DNA from 4 places in the Streptomyces sp. NPDC045956 genome. Region 2 is predicted to be linked to each of the others. Evidence: riboswitches for the same ligand, from Rfam matches in the RefSeq annotation. Region 2 holds a riboswitch; each other region holds the start of a gene.
The links. A riboswitch is a leader RNA that binds a small molecule or an ion and turns the genes downstream of it on or off. The one in region 2 is predicted to bind cobalamin.
Positions count from the first base shown of each region.

Region 1: it holds a riboswitch for cobalamin, as region 2 does, so the genes downstream of both, AC07FV_RS06280 (ABC transporter substrate-binding protein) here and AC07FV_RS17905 (ribonucleoside-diphosphate reductase subunit alpha) in region 2, are expected to answer to the same signal.
Region 3: it holds a riboswitch for cobalamin, as region 2 does, so the genes downstream of both, AC07FV_RS10600 (ABC transporter substrate-binding protein) here and AC07FV_RS17905 (ribonucleoside-diphosphate reductase subunit alpha) in region 2, are expected to answer to the same signal.
Region 4: it holds a riboswitch for cobalamin, as region 2 does, so the genes downstream of both, AC07FV_RS10635 ((2Fe-2S) ferredoxin domain-containing protein) here and AC07FV_RS17905 (ribonucleoside-diphosphate reductase subunit alpha) in region 2, are expected to answer to the same signal.

Region 1 covers NZ_JBWKKZ010000002.1:121,331-124,982, forward strand. Annotated here, with positions in the region: gene AC07FV_RS06275 (FecCD family ABC transporter permease) at 1-750, opposite strand, end outside; gene AC07FV_RS06280 (ABC transporter substrate-binding protein) at 747-1,787, opposite strand; cobalamin riboswitch at 1,831-2,037, opposite strand; gene AC07FV_RS06285 (MFS transporter) at 2,099-3,310, opposite strand.
Region 2 covers NZ_JBWKKZ010000006.1:192,969-196,620, reverse strand. Annotated here, with positions in the region: gene AC07FV_RS17905 (ribonucleoside-diphosphate reductase subunit alpha) at 1-1,931, opposite strand, end outside; cobalamin riboswitch at 2,056-2,233, opposite strand; gene AC07FV_RS17900 (GNAT family N-acetyltransferase) at 2,261-2,767, opposite strand; gene mctP (monocarboxylate uptake permease MctP) at 2,840-3,652, opposite strand, start outside.
Region 3 covers NZ_JBWKKZ010000003.1:354,803-358,454, reverse strand. Annotated here, with positions in the region: gene AC07FV_RS10610 (MFS transporter) at 1-277, shown strand, start outside; gene AC07FV_RS10605 (class I SAM-dependent methyltransferase) at 246-995, shown strand; cobalamin riboswitch at 1,052-1,229, shown strand; gene AC07FV_RS10600 (ABC transporter substrate-binding protein) at 1,258-2,283, shown strand; gene AC07FV_RS10595 (FecCD family ABC transporter permease) at 2,280-3,395, shown strand; gene AC07FV_RS10590 (ABC transporter ATP-binding protein) at 3,392-3,652, shown strand, end outside.
Region 4 covers NZ_JBWKKZ010000003.1:363,263-366,914, forward strand. Annotated here, with positions in the region: gene AC07FV_RS10630 (ferric reductase-like transmembrane domain-containing protein) at 1-970, shown strand, start outside; cobalamin riboswitch at 1,004-1,182, shown strand; gene AC07FV_RS10635 ((2Fe-2S) ferredoxin domain-containing protein) at 1,229-1,633, shown strand; gene AC07FV_RS10640 ((2Fe-2S)-binding protein) at 1,671-2,354, shown strand; gene AC07FV_RS10645 (glyoxalase superfamily protein) at 2,537-2,890, shown strand; gene AC07FV_RS10650 (cobalt-precorrin-5B (C(1))-methyltransferase) at 2,887-3,652, opposite strand, start outside.

The sequences.
Region 1 (3,652 bases), on a different contig from region 2:
CGCCGCGGCGTCCTGGCCGAAGGCGAAGGCGTCCAGGGTGCGGGCGTACCCGAGGCACACCACCAGGGCGAACACGAGCACGGCCAGGCACAGCCCCACCTCGGTCCAGTCGGCCCCGCTGAGCGAACCCAGCAGCCAGAACAGCACGCCCCGGGTGGTCTCCGCGTCGGCCGCCGTCGTCACCACGAACGACGTCAGGGCGGCGAACAACTGCATCGCCGCCACCCCGGACAGCACCACGCGGTCCGTCGTCCCGCCGAGCGTGTGGCTGAGCAGCAGCACCAGCGCGAACGAGCCGAGCGCACCCACGAACGCGCCGCCGGAGACGGTCAGGGCGCCGCCGCCCGCGCCGAGGACGATCACGACGACGGCGCCGGTCGACGCTCCGGAGGAGACGCCCAGGACGAAGGGGTCGGCCAGCGGGTTGCGCAGCAGGGACTGCATCACCGCGCCGCACACGGCGAGTCCGGCGCCGCACACCGCGGCGAGCACCGTACGGGGCAACCGCAGGTTCCAGACGATGCCCTCCCGGATCGGAGTCAGCTCCGACGTCCCCCAGCCCAGGCGGGAGGCGACCACCGACCAGGCGTCGCCCACGCCGATGTCCGCCGGCCCGACGGTGATGGCCACGGCGACGGACACGGCGAGCACCGCGAGACCGCCGCCCAGACCGGCCAGGCCGCGCAGCACACCGGCCGCGCCGTGCGGCGGCCGGACCTTCCGGGAGGACCGCCGCAGCGCGGTGGTCATCGGGCGAGGCCGTGCTCGCGCAGCGCCGCGGCCACCTTCTCGACGCCCTCGACCGTACGGATCGTGGGGTTCATGGCCTGCCCGCTGAGCAGCACGTACCGCTTCGCCCGTACCGCCTTCATGTTCCGCGTCGCCGGATTCGACTCCAGGAACGCGATCTTCTTCGCGGCGGACTCGGCGGTCTGCGACCTGCGGGTCAGATCGCCGATGACGAGCAGGTCGGGGTCGCGGTCGGCCACCGTCTCCCAGTTGATCTGGGGCCACTCCTGCGTGCTGTCGTCGAAGACGTTCCTCGCGCCGAGCGCGTTCGTGATGATGCCGGGCGCGCCGCAGCAGCCCGCCATGTAGGGGGACTCCTGGTTGGCGAACCAGTACAGGACGGTGGCGTTCTCGGCGCCGGTCCCGGCGGCGGCCTTCGCCACCCGGCTCTCCAGTCCGGCGACGAGCTTCTCGCCCCGTTCCTCCACCCCGAAGACCCGCGCCAGTTCCCGCACTTCGCGGTAGACGGTGTCCATGGCGAGGGGCTCGCTCCGGGAGCCGTCGCCGTCGCCGGTGTTGTCCTTGCCCTCGCAGTCGGAGGGCGAGAGGTACGTGGGAACGCCCAGTTCCTCGAACTTCTCACGGGGTGCCACCCCGCCCTTGCCCAGGGTGGAGGTGAAGGAGGAGGCCACGAAGTCCGGTTCGGCGTCCAGGACCCGCTCGAACGACGGCTGGTTCTCGGCGAGCCGGGGCACCTTCCCGTTCGCCCGCTCCAGGCCCTTCAGGACCGGGTCGGTCCAGGTGGCGGTCCCCACCATGCGGTCGGCGAGGCCCAGGGAGAGCAGGATCTCGGTGGTGCCCTGGTTGAGGGACACCGCCCGCTCCGGAGGGGCCCCGACCGTCACCTTCCGCCCGCAGTTGTCGATCGTGACGGAGCGCTTCCCGGCGACGGTGGGCTTCCCGGACGAGCCGGAGTCCGGCCCGGAACCGCACGCGGTGAGCAACAGGGCCCCGGTCAGGAGCAGGACGGAACGACGGGCGGGACGTGACAGCTGCACGGTGTCGGTTTCCTCAGCGTCAGGACCCAGGCGCGGGGTCCGTGCGAACGAGCGGTCACCAGCAGGTCTTCGGACTCGGGGTCGTCCCGGCGGGACGCCTTCCCAGACCCGGCCGTGACCGTCGTCCAGTGGCTGCTGTCCCGCCCGTCACCCTCACCGCTGCGCGTCAGTTCCGGATTCCCACCGGATTCCCTGACCCGTGTACGCGTAGGCCGCGTTCACGAGTGCGACTGGCGTCCGGAAGCTATCACAGCCCTCTCCCGTACGGTCCGGCGGACCTTCAGGCTCCCTCCGTTCAGGATGGCCCCCTCTCAGCGGCGCTCGGCGGCGGCGTCGCGCCCTCGGCCGGTGGAGAAGGTGCGTGCGCTCGGCACCAGGGCGGCGACCGCGGGCGCCGTGAAGCAGACGACCGCGCAGCCCGTGAGCACCGCCCTGACGCCGAAGGCGTCGATGGCGGGGGCGATGAGGGCGAGCCCGACCGGGGCGAGTCCGTAGGAGAGCAGGAAGTCCAAGGAGGAGACCCGGGCCAGTTTGTCCGGGGCGACCTCGCGCTGGGCGGCGGTGAACCACGGCACGTTGAACAGCTCGATGCCGATGCCCGCGACGGCGTACGCGGCCATCACGGCGGCCGGGTGCACGGGCAGTACGAGGCTGAGCGGGGCGAGTCCGTAGGCGGCGAGGCCGGCCAGGGCGGCCCAGCCGGGGGAGCGGGGACGCCAGCGGGCGACGAGCAGCGCACCACCGAGCGCTCCGGCGGTGTACGCGGTCATCGCACCCGCGAGAACGACCTCGGTGCCGTACTCGTCCCGGCTGACCATGGGCAGGGCGACGCCGGTCGCGGAGTAGCCGGTGGCTATCACGGCCGTCAGCGCGCCCAGGCCGGCGAGGAACCACGGGTGCCTGCGGGCCTCGCGGACTCCCTCCGCGAACTCGCCCAGGAGGGACGCCCTGCCCGACCCGGCCGAGGACTCCGCCGAGTCCTCCCCGGCCCCGGGGCGGGCGCCGCGTCCGGGTACGCAGGCCGCGACGAGCCAGAGGAGCCCGATGCCCACCAGCAGGGCCCAGGTGTCCAGGAAGACGGCGAGCAGCGCGGCCGAGGAGGGGCCCACGAGGGTGGTGACCCGGACGGCCAACGTCATGGCGGCGTTGGCCTGTTGCCTGCGGCCGGCGTCGACCACCTCGGCGGTCAGGGCCTGGTAGGCGGGTCGGCAGGCGCCCTGCCCGGCTCCGGCCACCGCGGCGGCCGCAGCCATCAGCAGCACCGAGCGGTCCAGGCCGACGGCGATCACCGGGGCCGCGACTCCGGAGGCGAGTCCCGCCCACAGTACGACGCCCCGGCGGGAGTGCCGGTCGGCCAGGACGCCGGCCACGGGCACCGCGGCGAGGAATCCGACCGTGCGGGCCGCGAGCAGCAGGCCGAGGTCGGTGGCGGTCAGGGTCCGGTCGAAGACGGCGAGGCCGAGCACGAAGGGCAGGGCCCAGGTGGCCAGGCCGGACGCGGTGGCGCCCGTCCACAGACGCAGGAAGGCCAGGTCGAGCAGGATCGAGCGCTGCTCACGGGGCGGGGACCCGGCGGGGGCGGGAGGGGCGGAGGGGCTGGGCACGAGGGGCACTCCTGTCCTGTCGGCGGTGGTGGATCGAACGCGGACCGGCTGCAACGGCTGTGTTCCACAGACAGGTTGCCCGGCGGTACCGGCTTCGGCAGGGGCGGGCAGCGCGGCGCGGACATCACACTATCGCAGTGATAATCATTTCCATTAGAGTGCTCTCGGTCGCCGCCCCGTGAGGGGTGCCGCGGTCCCGTCCTCCTGTCCTGCCCCTCGGTTCGGGCTGCCTGTCGGAACCGGGGGCGTGCTAGGTTCACC
Region 2 (3,652 bases):
AACTCGCCGGAGAGCGTCTCGCGCTTGAACAGGTTGGACACCTGCGGCTCGATGCACTCGTAGGCGCCCACGATCGAGGCGATGGTGGCGGTCGGGGCGATCGCCAGGAGCAGGGAGTTGCGCAGGCCGGTGGTGGCCATGCGCGTGCGCAGCGCCGCCCAGCGCTCGGGCCAGGCGGCCTCGACGCCGTAGTGGTCGGGGTGCAGCACGCCCCGGGCCGTACGGGTCTTCTCCCAAGCCGGCAGCGGGCCGTCGCGCTCGGCGAGGTCGGTGGAGGTCTCGTACGCCGCGAGCATGATCCGCTCGGCGATGCGGGTGGACAGGGCCTTCGCCTCGGGGGAGTCGAAGGGCAGGCGCAGCCGGAAGAAGACGTCCTGCAGGCCCATCGCGCCGAGGCCGACCGGACGCCAGCGGGCGTTGGAGCGGCCCGCCTGCTCGGTCGGGTAGAAGTTGATGTCGACGACCCGGTCCAGGAAGGTGACGGCGGTGCGGACGGTGGCGTCCAGCCGCTCCCAGTCGAGGTCGCCCGCGGCCACGTCGACGAAGGCGCCGAGGTTGACCGAGCCCAGGTTGCAGACCGCCGTCTCCCCGTCGTCGGTGACCTCCAGGATCTCCGTGCAGAGGTTGGAGGAGTGGACGACGTGGCCCGGCTCGGCGGTCTGGTTGGCGGTGCGGTTGGCGGTGTCCTTGAAAGTCATCCAGCCGTTGCCGGTCTGCGCGAGGGTGCGCATCATGCGGCCGTACAGCTCACGGGCGGGCAGGGTCCTGCGGGCCAGCCCCGCCGCCTCCGCCGCGCGGTACGCCGCGTCGAACTCCGCGCCCCAGAGGTCGACCAGCTCGGGCACGTCGGCGGGCGAGAACAGCGACCACTGCCCGTCGGCGTCCACCCGGCGCATGAACTCGTCCGGCACCCAGTGGGCGAGGTTCAGGTTGTGGGTGCGGCGGGCGTCCTCGCCGGTGTTGTCCCGCAGCTCCAGGAACTCCTCGATGTCGGCGTGCCAGGTCTCCAGGTAGACCGCCGCCGCGCCCTTGCGCCGGCCGCCCTGGTTCACGGCGGCGACCGAGGCGTCGAGCGTCTTCAGGAACGGGACGATGCCGTTGGAGTGCCCGTTGGTGCCGCGGATGAGCGAGCCGCGGGAGCGGATGCGGGAGTAGGCGATGCCGATGCCGCCGGCGTGCTTGGAGAGGCGGGCCACCTGGTGGAGGCGGTCGTAGAGGGAGTCCAGCTCGTCCTGGGGGGAGTCGAGGAGGTAGCAGGACGACATCTGGGCGTGCCGGGTGCCGGAGTTGAAGAGGGTGGGGGAGGAGGGGAGGTAGTCGAGGCGGCTCATCAGCCCGTAGAGGGCGGCCACCTCGTCGGCCGAGCGGGCGGTGTCGTCCTCGGCGAGCCCGGCGGCCACGCGCAGCATGAAGTGCTGGGGCGTCTCGACCACCTTGCGGGTGATCGGGTGCCGGAGCAGGTAGCGGCTGTGCAGGGTGCGCAGACCGAAGTAGCCGAAGCGGTCGTCGGCGGCCGGGTCGACCAGCGCGTCCAGCCGCTCCGCGTGCAGCCGGACGAACTCGGCGGTGCGGTCGGCGATCAGGCCCTCGCGGTGACCGGTGGCGACCGACCCGGTGAAGGAGGTGACGCCCTGGGAGGCGGCCTCGGCCCGGATGGTGAGGGTCAGCAGGCGGGCGGCGAGCCGGGAGTAGACCGGGTCCTCCGAGATCAGTCCGGCGGCGGCCTCGGTGGCCAGCTCGCGCAGCTCGGCCTCGTCCGCACGGGCGGACCGGCCGCGCAGTGCGGCGGCGGCGACCCGGCCGGGGTCGGCGTCCGGAAGGTCGGCGGTCAGCTCGGTCAGGGTCCGCAGCAGCGCGGTACCGGGACCGTCCGGTTCGCCGGTCGCCGTCACCGGGGTCGCTGAAGCCGGATCGGCTGGCGCGATGGTCACGTGGAGCACTCCCTCGCTCGGCACGGGGCCTGGCGGAGGGCAGGAGGCAGCTCACGAGCGCGCACGGCGTCGCGTCCACCGGCCCACTCCACGAGGCCCGGACGTCATGGCACCCGGGCCGGGGCGGCCGGGCGCACTGTCGGCAGGTCCTCGGACTCAAGCCCGTGCGCGGACACGTGGGGACGCGAACACGCACAAGTACACCGTTGCGGGACAGTTCCGGATTCGCACCGGATTCCCCTGCGGCGACAGCGAGCACGAGCATACATCTTGTGCCGGGCGCCGCCAGCACCCCCAGATGTTGTGTCCGTGAGCGTATCGGGATGGTGTCAGAGCGTCAGTTCGTAGGTGAGCAGGGTGAAGTCGTCGTGCTTCGGCAGGGGGTTCCAGTCGCGGTCCGGGGTGCGGGTGAAACCCAGGCGCCCGTAGAGGCGGTGGGCGCCGTGCATGGTGCGCTGGGTGGACAGCACGACCCGCGCGCAGCCCGGCACGGACCGGGCGCGGTCGACGCAGGCCCGCACCAGTGCCTCGCCGGCGCCGCGTCCGCGCGCCTCGCGGGCGACGGCGAGCATGCGTATCTCGGCCTCGCCGGGCCGGGCGATGTCCGCCATCGGGCCGCCGCGGGGCACGAAGGTGACGCTGCCGAGCACACCGTCGTCCGATGCGGCGACCAGCACCTCGGCGGCAGCCGCCCGCCGGGCCACGGCCCGCAGCTCGTGCAGGTAGGCGTCGTCCTCCCCGAAGTCGAGGAGGCCGTCACCCAGGTAGGCGTGCGCGGTGATCTCACCGAGGGTGTCGTACTCCTCGGCCGTGGCACGCCGGATCACGAAGTCCATGACCCCGAGTGTGCCCGACGGGCACGGCAACGGGCCGCCGGATTCCTCCGACGGCCCGCCCGGGGGAAGGGGTCAGTGCGAGGTGCCCGCCGTGGCCGGCGGCAGCTCCACCTCGACTCCCGGGTCGCCCGCGTCCGCGGTGTAGTCGCCCGGCTTGGTCTCGTCGACGCCGTCGGGTGCCTTGAGCGCCCGCATGACGAAGGTCAGGACCACGGTGACCACCACGTTCAGCACGAAGGCGGTGAGGCCGATGTAGCCGATCTCGCCGATGCCGGGGATCTCGTCGGAGGAACCGCCGAAGTGCTTCTGCGTCGGCGAGGCCACCCCGTACGCGGCGACCGTGCCGTAGACCATGCCGACCGCCCAGCCGCCGAGCAGGGCCCAGCGGTGGAACCAGCGGGTGAGCAGGCCGCCCACCAGGGCCGGGAAGGTCTGCAGGATCCAGATGCCGCCCAGCAGCTGGAAGTTGATCGCGACCGTCTTGTCCATGCCGAGCACGAAGACCAGCGCGCCCACCTTCACCAGCAGGGACACCAGCTTGGAGACCTTCGTCTCCTGGGCCGGGGTGGCGTCCGGCCTGATGAAGTCCTTGTAGATGTTGCGGGTGAACAGGTTGGCGGCCGCGATCGACATGATCGCCGCCGGGACCAGGGCGCCGATGCCGATCGCCGCGAAGGCCACGCCGGCGAACCAGTCCGGGAACATGTTCTCGAAGAGCTGGGGGATCGCCAGCTGCCCGTTCTCCACCTTCACCCCGGCCGCGATCGCCATGAAGCCCAGCAGCGCGAGCAGGCCCAGCATCAGCGAGTACAGCGGCAGGATCGTGGTGTTGCGCCGGATCACCTCACGGCTGCGCGAGGACAGCGTCGCGGTGATCGAGTGCGG
Region 3 (3,652 bases), on a different contig from region 2:
CAGCCCCCGCTCCGACGCCGTCGTCTTCGGGCAGCAGCGGCTGGCCGCGGGCCTGGGCGCCTGCGCGAGCGGCGCGCTGGGCGGGCAGCTGTACGGCCTCGGCGAACGGGCCGGGCACACCGGCTGGTTCTGGCTGCTCGCGGCCGCCCAGTGCCTGCTGCTGCCCCCTCTGCTGCTCACGCTGCGCCGTCGCCCGGCGCGGCCCCCTGCCCCCGACGGCGACCACGAAGGAGCACTGACCCGCGATGACACGGACGGGCGGATTCCAGGACGATGACTTCTGGACCGAGTTCCACGACTTCCTCTTCTCCGAGCAGCGCTACGCGCAGGCCGAGGAGCTGCTCGACACCTCTCCCCTGCTCGCCCTCCCCGACGGAGCACGCGTGCTGGACCTGTGCTGCGGGCCGGGTGTCTTCACCGTGCCCCTCGCCCGCCGCGGGCACCGCGTGACCGGAGTCGACCTGAGCCCGGCCATGCTGGACCGGGCCCGCAAACGCTCCGCGGACGCCGGTGCCGACGTGACGTACGTGCGGGCCGACGCACGCGACTACGAGGCGCCGGGCGGCTTCGACGTCGTCCTCAACATGTTCACCTCCTTCGGGTACTTCGAGGACCCCGCCGACAACGCGCGCGTGCTGCGCACCATGTACACCTGCCTGGCGCCCGGCGGGGCGCTCGTCCTCGACCTCGCGGGGAAGGAACTCCTGGCCCGCAGGGTCACCCCGCCCAAGGTGGTGCGGCGGGGCGACGACCTGATGGTGCAGACCGACACCGTGCTGGACGAGTGGGCGCGGCTGCGCAGCGAGTGGGTGCTGGTCCGGGGCGACCGGGTGACCCGGGCCACCCTGACGTGGTTCGTGTACAGCGCCGTGGAGTTGCGGCGGATGGCCGAGGAGGCGGGGTTCGGCCGCGTGGAGGTCTTCGGCGGGTTCGACGGCCGCCCCTACGACGAGGACGCCGAACGGCTCGTCCTGAGGGCCGTCCGCGAAGGGTGAGGCAGGGGCAGGGCGTGCGGCCGGGAACCGCACGCCCTTTCGCCGTCGGCCGGGCGAAACGTAGGATCACCTGGTCATCGCCGCGACGGGAGACAGGAAGCCGGTGCGAATCCGGCACGGTCCCGCCACTGTGACCGGGGAGCGCCCCTCCGACACGCCACTGCGCACCGCGCGGGAAGGCGGGGGGAACGTCGATCCGGGAGTCAGGACACTGGTCCGTCGCGGGCCCGATCCGAGGAGCGCGGACTCCAGGAGGCTTCACGTGTCCCAGCTGTTCACCCCTGCCCGCACACGCGGGTTCCTTCGTGCCACGGCCGTCGCCGTGGCACTGTCGTCGCTGCTGCTCACCACCGGCTGCGGTGCGTCCGACGAGGGCGGCGGCGACGCCGAGGCCACCGCCGCCGTGCCCGCGGGTTTCCCGGTCACCGTCGACAACTGCGGCGTGCGGACGACGTACGACAGGCCGCCGTCGCGGGTGGTCACCGTCCACCAGCACCCGGCGGAACTCATGCTCGCGCTCGGTCTGAAGGACCGCATGGTCGGCACGGCCTTCCCCGACTCCGCCGTCCTGCCGGAGCTGAAGGAGGACTACGAGGCGATTCCCGAACTGGCGGAGCGGGAGCCGTCGTTCGAGAAGGTCCTGGACGCCGAGCCCGACTTCGTCTACGGCGGCTACGGCAGCGCCTTCGACGAGAAGGAGGGCCGTTCTCGCAAGGCGTTCGCCGACGCGGGCATCGACACCTACCTCAACCGCGAGTACTGCGGCGAGAAGCGGGTGACGATGAAGGACACCTACGACGAGATCCGCACCGTCGGCAGGATCTTCGGCGTCCAGGACCGGGCCGACGCGCTGGTCGCGGACCTGGAGGGCCGCGTCGGCAAGGCCGCCACCGGCGTACGGGGCGAGCCCCGGGTGCCCGTCTTCGTCTACGACAGCGGTGACAAGAGCGCCTTCACCGCGGGCGGCAAGAGCCTCGGCACCGAGCTGATCCGGCTGGCCGGCGGCGAGAACGTCTTCGCCGACCTCGACGACGTCTTCGGCGACGTCTCCTGGGAGCAGGTCGTCGAGCGCAGGCCGGAAGCCATCGCCATCTACGACTACGCCGGCGCCGGCAGCGTCGAGGAGAAGAAGAAGTACCTGCTCTCCCGGCCCGCGCTCGCCGACGTGCCCGCCGTCAGGAACAAGCGGTTCGTCGTCCTGCCGCTGACCGCCACCCTGGTCGGCATCCGCTCGGCCTACGCGGTCGGGGACCTGGCCCGCGGGCTGCATCCCAAGAGCTTCCGATGACGCAGGCCGCAACCGGCACGTCCACCGGACGGACGGTCCGTCGGCGCGGCACCGAGGAGCCGGGAGGGGGCGGTACGCGGCTGGCCGTCACCCTGCTCGTCCTCACCGTCCTGCTACTGGTCTCCGCCACGGCGGGCCTCGCGATCGGTTCCGTCCAGGTGCCGCCCGGACAGGTGTGGGGCATCGTGACGCACGCCCTGGGAGCCGACTGGCAGGATCCGGACTGGTCGCGGGCCCGGGAGACCATCGTGGTGGACGTCCGGGCGCCGCGGGTGCTGCTCGGTGCGGTCACCGGCGCCGGCCTGGCGGTGATCGGCACCGCCCTGCAGGCCCTGGTGCGCAACCCGCTCGCCGAGCCGTACCTGCTGGGTGTCTCCTCCGGGGCGTCCCTCGGCGCGGTCTCCGTGATCGTGTTCGGCGTCACCTTCTTCGGTCCGCTCTCCCTGTCGGTCGCCGCCTTCGCCGGCGCCCTGGGCGCGCTCGTCCTCGTCTACGCCACCGCCCGCACCGGGGGACGCATCACCTCGGCGCGGCTGGTGCTGTCCGGGGTGGCGATCGCGGCGGTGCTCACCGCGGTCCTCGATCTGCTGCTGCTCACCACCGACCGGGGCAACGAGGCCCGCGCGGTCCTCGCCTGGACCCTCGGCGGGCTGGGGGGCGTCGAGTGGGGCACCCTGTGGCTGCCGAGCACGGCCCTGCTGCTCGGTGTCGGCGCCCTCATGGTGCAGGCCCGCAACCTGAACCTGCTGCTGGCCGGCGAGGAGGCGGCCACCACGATGGGGCTGGACGTGGCCCGCTTCCGCGCCCGGCTGTTCGTCGTGCTCTCCCTGGTCACGGGCGTACTGGTCGCGGCGGCCGGGCCGATCGGCTTCGTCGGGCTGATGATGCCCCACATCGTGCGGCTCTTCGTCGGCGGCGACCACCGCCGGGTGCTGCCCACGGCGGCCCTGGGCGGGGCGGTCTTCCTGGTCTGGGCCGACATCGCCGCACGGACGGTCGCCGCGCCGGCGGAGATACCCGTCGGCGTGCTCACGGCCCTGTGCGGCGGGCCGTTCTTCCTGTGGCTGATGCGCCGGGACGCCCGGCGCGGCACCGACCGAGGAGTGGCATGACGGCGACCGACCTGAGCGTGGACGGCGTCACGCTCACCGCGGGAGCCCGCCACCTGGTGCGCGACGTCTCCCTGACGGCCCGCCCGGGCGAGACCGTCGGGCTGGTCGGCCCCAACGGCAGCGGGAAGTCCAGTCTCCTGCGCGCCGTCTACCGCGTCCTGCGCCCCGACGCCGGTCAGGTCCGGGTCGACGGGGGCGACGCCTGGTCGCTGCCGGTGCGGCGCCTGGCCCGCACGGTGGCGGCGGTGGTCCAGGAC
Region 4 (3,652 bases), on a different contig from region 2:
CAGGCCGGACGAGGACGGGGCGGTGGGGGCCCCGCCCGGACCGCCGCGACCTCCCGGGGAACGCGTCGCGCTGCGCGCCGACCTTCGCTCCGCCGTGCCGGACGCCACCGCGGCGGTGGTGGTGACGGCGCTCGTCTTCGTGCTGCTGTGGGCGCGCATGGAGTCGGGTGCTTCGGACACCGTCGCGGTGATGCCGTTCATGGACGATGCCCGTACCTACTGGATGTACCTCCTCAGCCAGGCCTTCGGCTGGTCGGGACTGCTGTGGGCCTGGTGCACGGTGATCTTCGGCCTGTTGCTGTCGGGGCCGCGCCCCGCCCGGCTGCCGGTCTCCCGGCAGGTGCTGGAGCGCTGGCACCGCACCACGAGCCTCACCACGATGGCGCTGATGTTCGCGCACGCGCTGATGTTCGCCGCGGAACTCGTGCGCTACGAGACGGCACTGGACTGGGCCGAGCGGCTGTGGGTGGGCTTCGCCGACAGCTTCGTCCCCCTCTGGTACGACTCCGGCACCGGCCGGATCGCCATCCCGATCGGACAGGGCGCCCTGTATCTGGCGGTCCCGCTCGGGCTGCTGTTCTACGTCCGGCACCGCTTCGGACCGAGGACCTGGCGACGCCTGCACCGCTTCGTGATCGTCGTCTACGTGCTGAGCGTGTGGCACACCCTGCTGTACGGCACCAACGTCTGGTACGGGGAGTGGCCGCGCACCGTCCTGTGGCTGCTGCAACTCCCCATCGCCGCCCTGCTGTTGCTGCGCCTGATGAGACCTGCCCGGCGGGCGGAGCGGCTGGACTCCCTGGGCGAGGGCGCGACCCGGCCGGGGTGGTGGGTGCGGGCGGCGGGACGGGCCGTCGCCGGAGCCGTCGTCATCGGGCTGGTCATCGTGGTGGTGTCGGGCCGTGACGGCGGACGGGACCGCCCGGCCGATCCGCCCGCGACCGCCCCGCACACCCAGGAGACGGACTGACGGCCGGCACCCGGCGGGCGGCACGCCGTCCCGCGATGGGATGATGGCCGTCGACAAGGGCGACGGCGGAACGAGGAAGCCGGTGTGAATCCGGCGCGGTCCCGCCACTGTGATCGGCGAGCGACTCCCGACAGGCCACTGCCCGGTGACGGGTGGGAAGGCCGGGACGAGCATCGACCCGAGAGCCAGGAGACTCACGCGGTCGCCTCCTCGACGGACCACCGGGGCGGATCTCCCCGGAGAGAGGGACGGCACCGCATGCCCGCAACGCCGACCGGACGAACGACGGACGACGCGAGGACCGCCACGGCCACCGGCCGCGCGCCGTGCCGCGTCGTCGTGTGCCGCGACTGCTGCTGCGGCACCCGCAAAGTGCCCGGCGTGGACCACGCGGCCCAGACCGAGCGCCTGCGCGCCGCGGTACCGGTACGCGTCTCCGACTGCCTCGACGTCTGCGAACAGGCCAACGTCATCGTCGTGCAGCCCTCCGCGGCGGGCCGGGCCGCCGGGGCCCGGCCCGTCTGGCTGGGGCTGGTCAACGACCCGGACGCGACCGAGGACATCGCCGCCTGGGCACGCGCCGGCGGACCGGGCGTCGCGCCCAGGCCGGACATCCTCGACCTGTACGCCATCACACCACCGCGCCGCCGCCCGGCCTTCTGACCGTACGGACGCGGAGCCGGAGGAAGGGACAGCAACCGTGCACGCAGCCCGCGCCTCGACGGCGGCCGTCACCGCCGCCCTGCACGACGTGACGGGCCTCGGCGGCTTCTTCGCCCTGCGGGTCGGCGGAGAGGACGACGGCTGGCATCCGGTCGCCCGCTCCTACGCGGCGGGTTTCACCGACCTCGCCGCGGCCGTCGCACGCCGGCACCGCACCCGGGAGCCGCGCGTCGACGTGTCCATCGCCCACCTCGGCCACGCCGCCCGCCTCTGGTCACCGGCACTGGCCTGCGCCGTCCTGCACGGCATCGTCCTCGACCTGGACGGCCTGCACCGGGCCGACGACGGACCGGCCCTCCGGCTGCCCCGCCCGGCCGGCCGGTACGCCGACCGGGTCGAGGGCGATCCCGTCCGCGCGCTGTACGAACAGGTGACGGGTCATCTGTCGGCACTGGCCCACGGCCTGCGCGTCAAGGTCGCCCCGCGTCTGCTGGACGGCAACTCGGCGTCGGCGCTCGCCGGCGCCGCCCAGGCCCTGCTCGCGCTCCGTCCCGCCGTCCGCGGACCGCTCACCGATCTGACGGCCGCGCTGCTGGACACCGGACGCCTGGCGGGCACCGGCGTGCTGACCGGCCCCGGCCTCACGTTCCGCCGCCGGAGCTGCTGCCTCTACTACCGGGCGCCGGCCGGTTCGAAGTGCGGCGACTGCGGGCTGGCGTGAGACGGTCCCCCGGCCTCGTCTCTGGACGGGCCACGTTCGCATGTGCGTTCGCGGGCCCTCGGCGAGGGCCGCAGGTAAGGTCCGGGAGACGGGGGTGTCCGTACTGCGGGATCATGGCCGGACGGCCCCGGGCGCCGAGCGGTTCGGCGCCGGCCACCTGTACTCGTCCGAGCGGGAGCGTCATGTCTGCCGACCACTCCGCGTCCGCCGAGGAGATCGTCCCGATCCTCCGCGTGGGCGACGCCGAGGTGTCCGTGCGGTGGTACGCGAGGCTGGGCTTCGTCCAGCAGTGGGAGCACCGGTTCGAACCGGGCTTCCCGGTGTTCACCGAGGTCGCCCGCGGTCGCCTCCGGCTGTACCTGTCGGAGCACGAGGGGGACGCGCGGCCGGACACCCTGGTGTACATGAGGGTCGCCGACCTGGACGCGGTAGCCCGGGAGTTCGGGGTCCGCCCCGACGAGGCGCCGTGGGGGCGGGAGCTGGAACTCCGCGACCCGGACGGCAACCGCCTGCGCCTGGGCGCGGTCGGCGCCTAGGCGGCGCCCCGCGGTCCCGCGACCGTGCTGCGGCCCACCACCGTGCCCGCGCGGTCGATGCAGATCACGTCCACCCTCACCGGCGCCCCGCGCAGCACCGCGAGGGCCTCGTCGCGGGCCGCCGTCGCGACCAGGTCGCCCAGGGGCACCCCGGCGGCCTGGCAGAGCTGGAGGGCGGCGAGGCCGGTGTTGGCCCCGGCCACCGCGTCGGCCAGGGCCTCGTCCGCGCCGCCGCGCCGGGCCAGTTCGGCGAGGAGGCCCCGGTCGACCTGGGAACGGGCGGAGTGCAGATCGAGGTGGCCGGCCGCGAGCTTGGACAGCTTGGCGAAACCGCCGCAGACGGTGAGCCGGTCCACCGGGTGACGCCGTACGTACTTCAGCACGGCGCCCGCGAAGTCGCCCATGTCCAGCAGCGCGTCCTCGGGCAGCCCGTACTCGGCGACCACCGTCTTCTCCGAGGTGGACCCCGTGCACCCGGCGACGTGCGTGCGTCCGGCCGCCCGTGCCACGTCCACCCCGCGCCGGATCGAGTCGATCCACGCCGAGCAGGAGTACGGGACGACGATGCCGGTGGTGCCGAGGACGGACAGGCCGCCGAGGATGCCCAGCCGGGGGTTCCAGGTGGACCGGGCGATCTCCTCACCGTGGTCGACGGAGAGGGTGATCTCGACGTCGCCGCCGCCGCCGTACCGCTCGGCGACGAGGGCGACGTGCTCCCGCATCATCCGCCGGGGGACCGGGTTGACGGCCGGTTCGCCGACG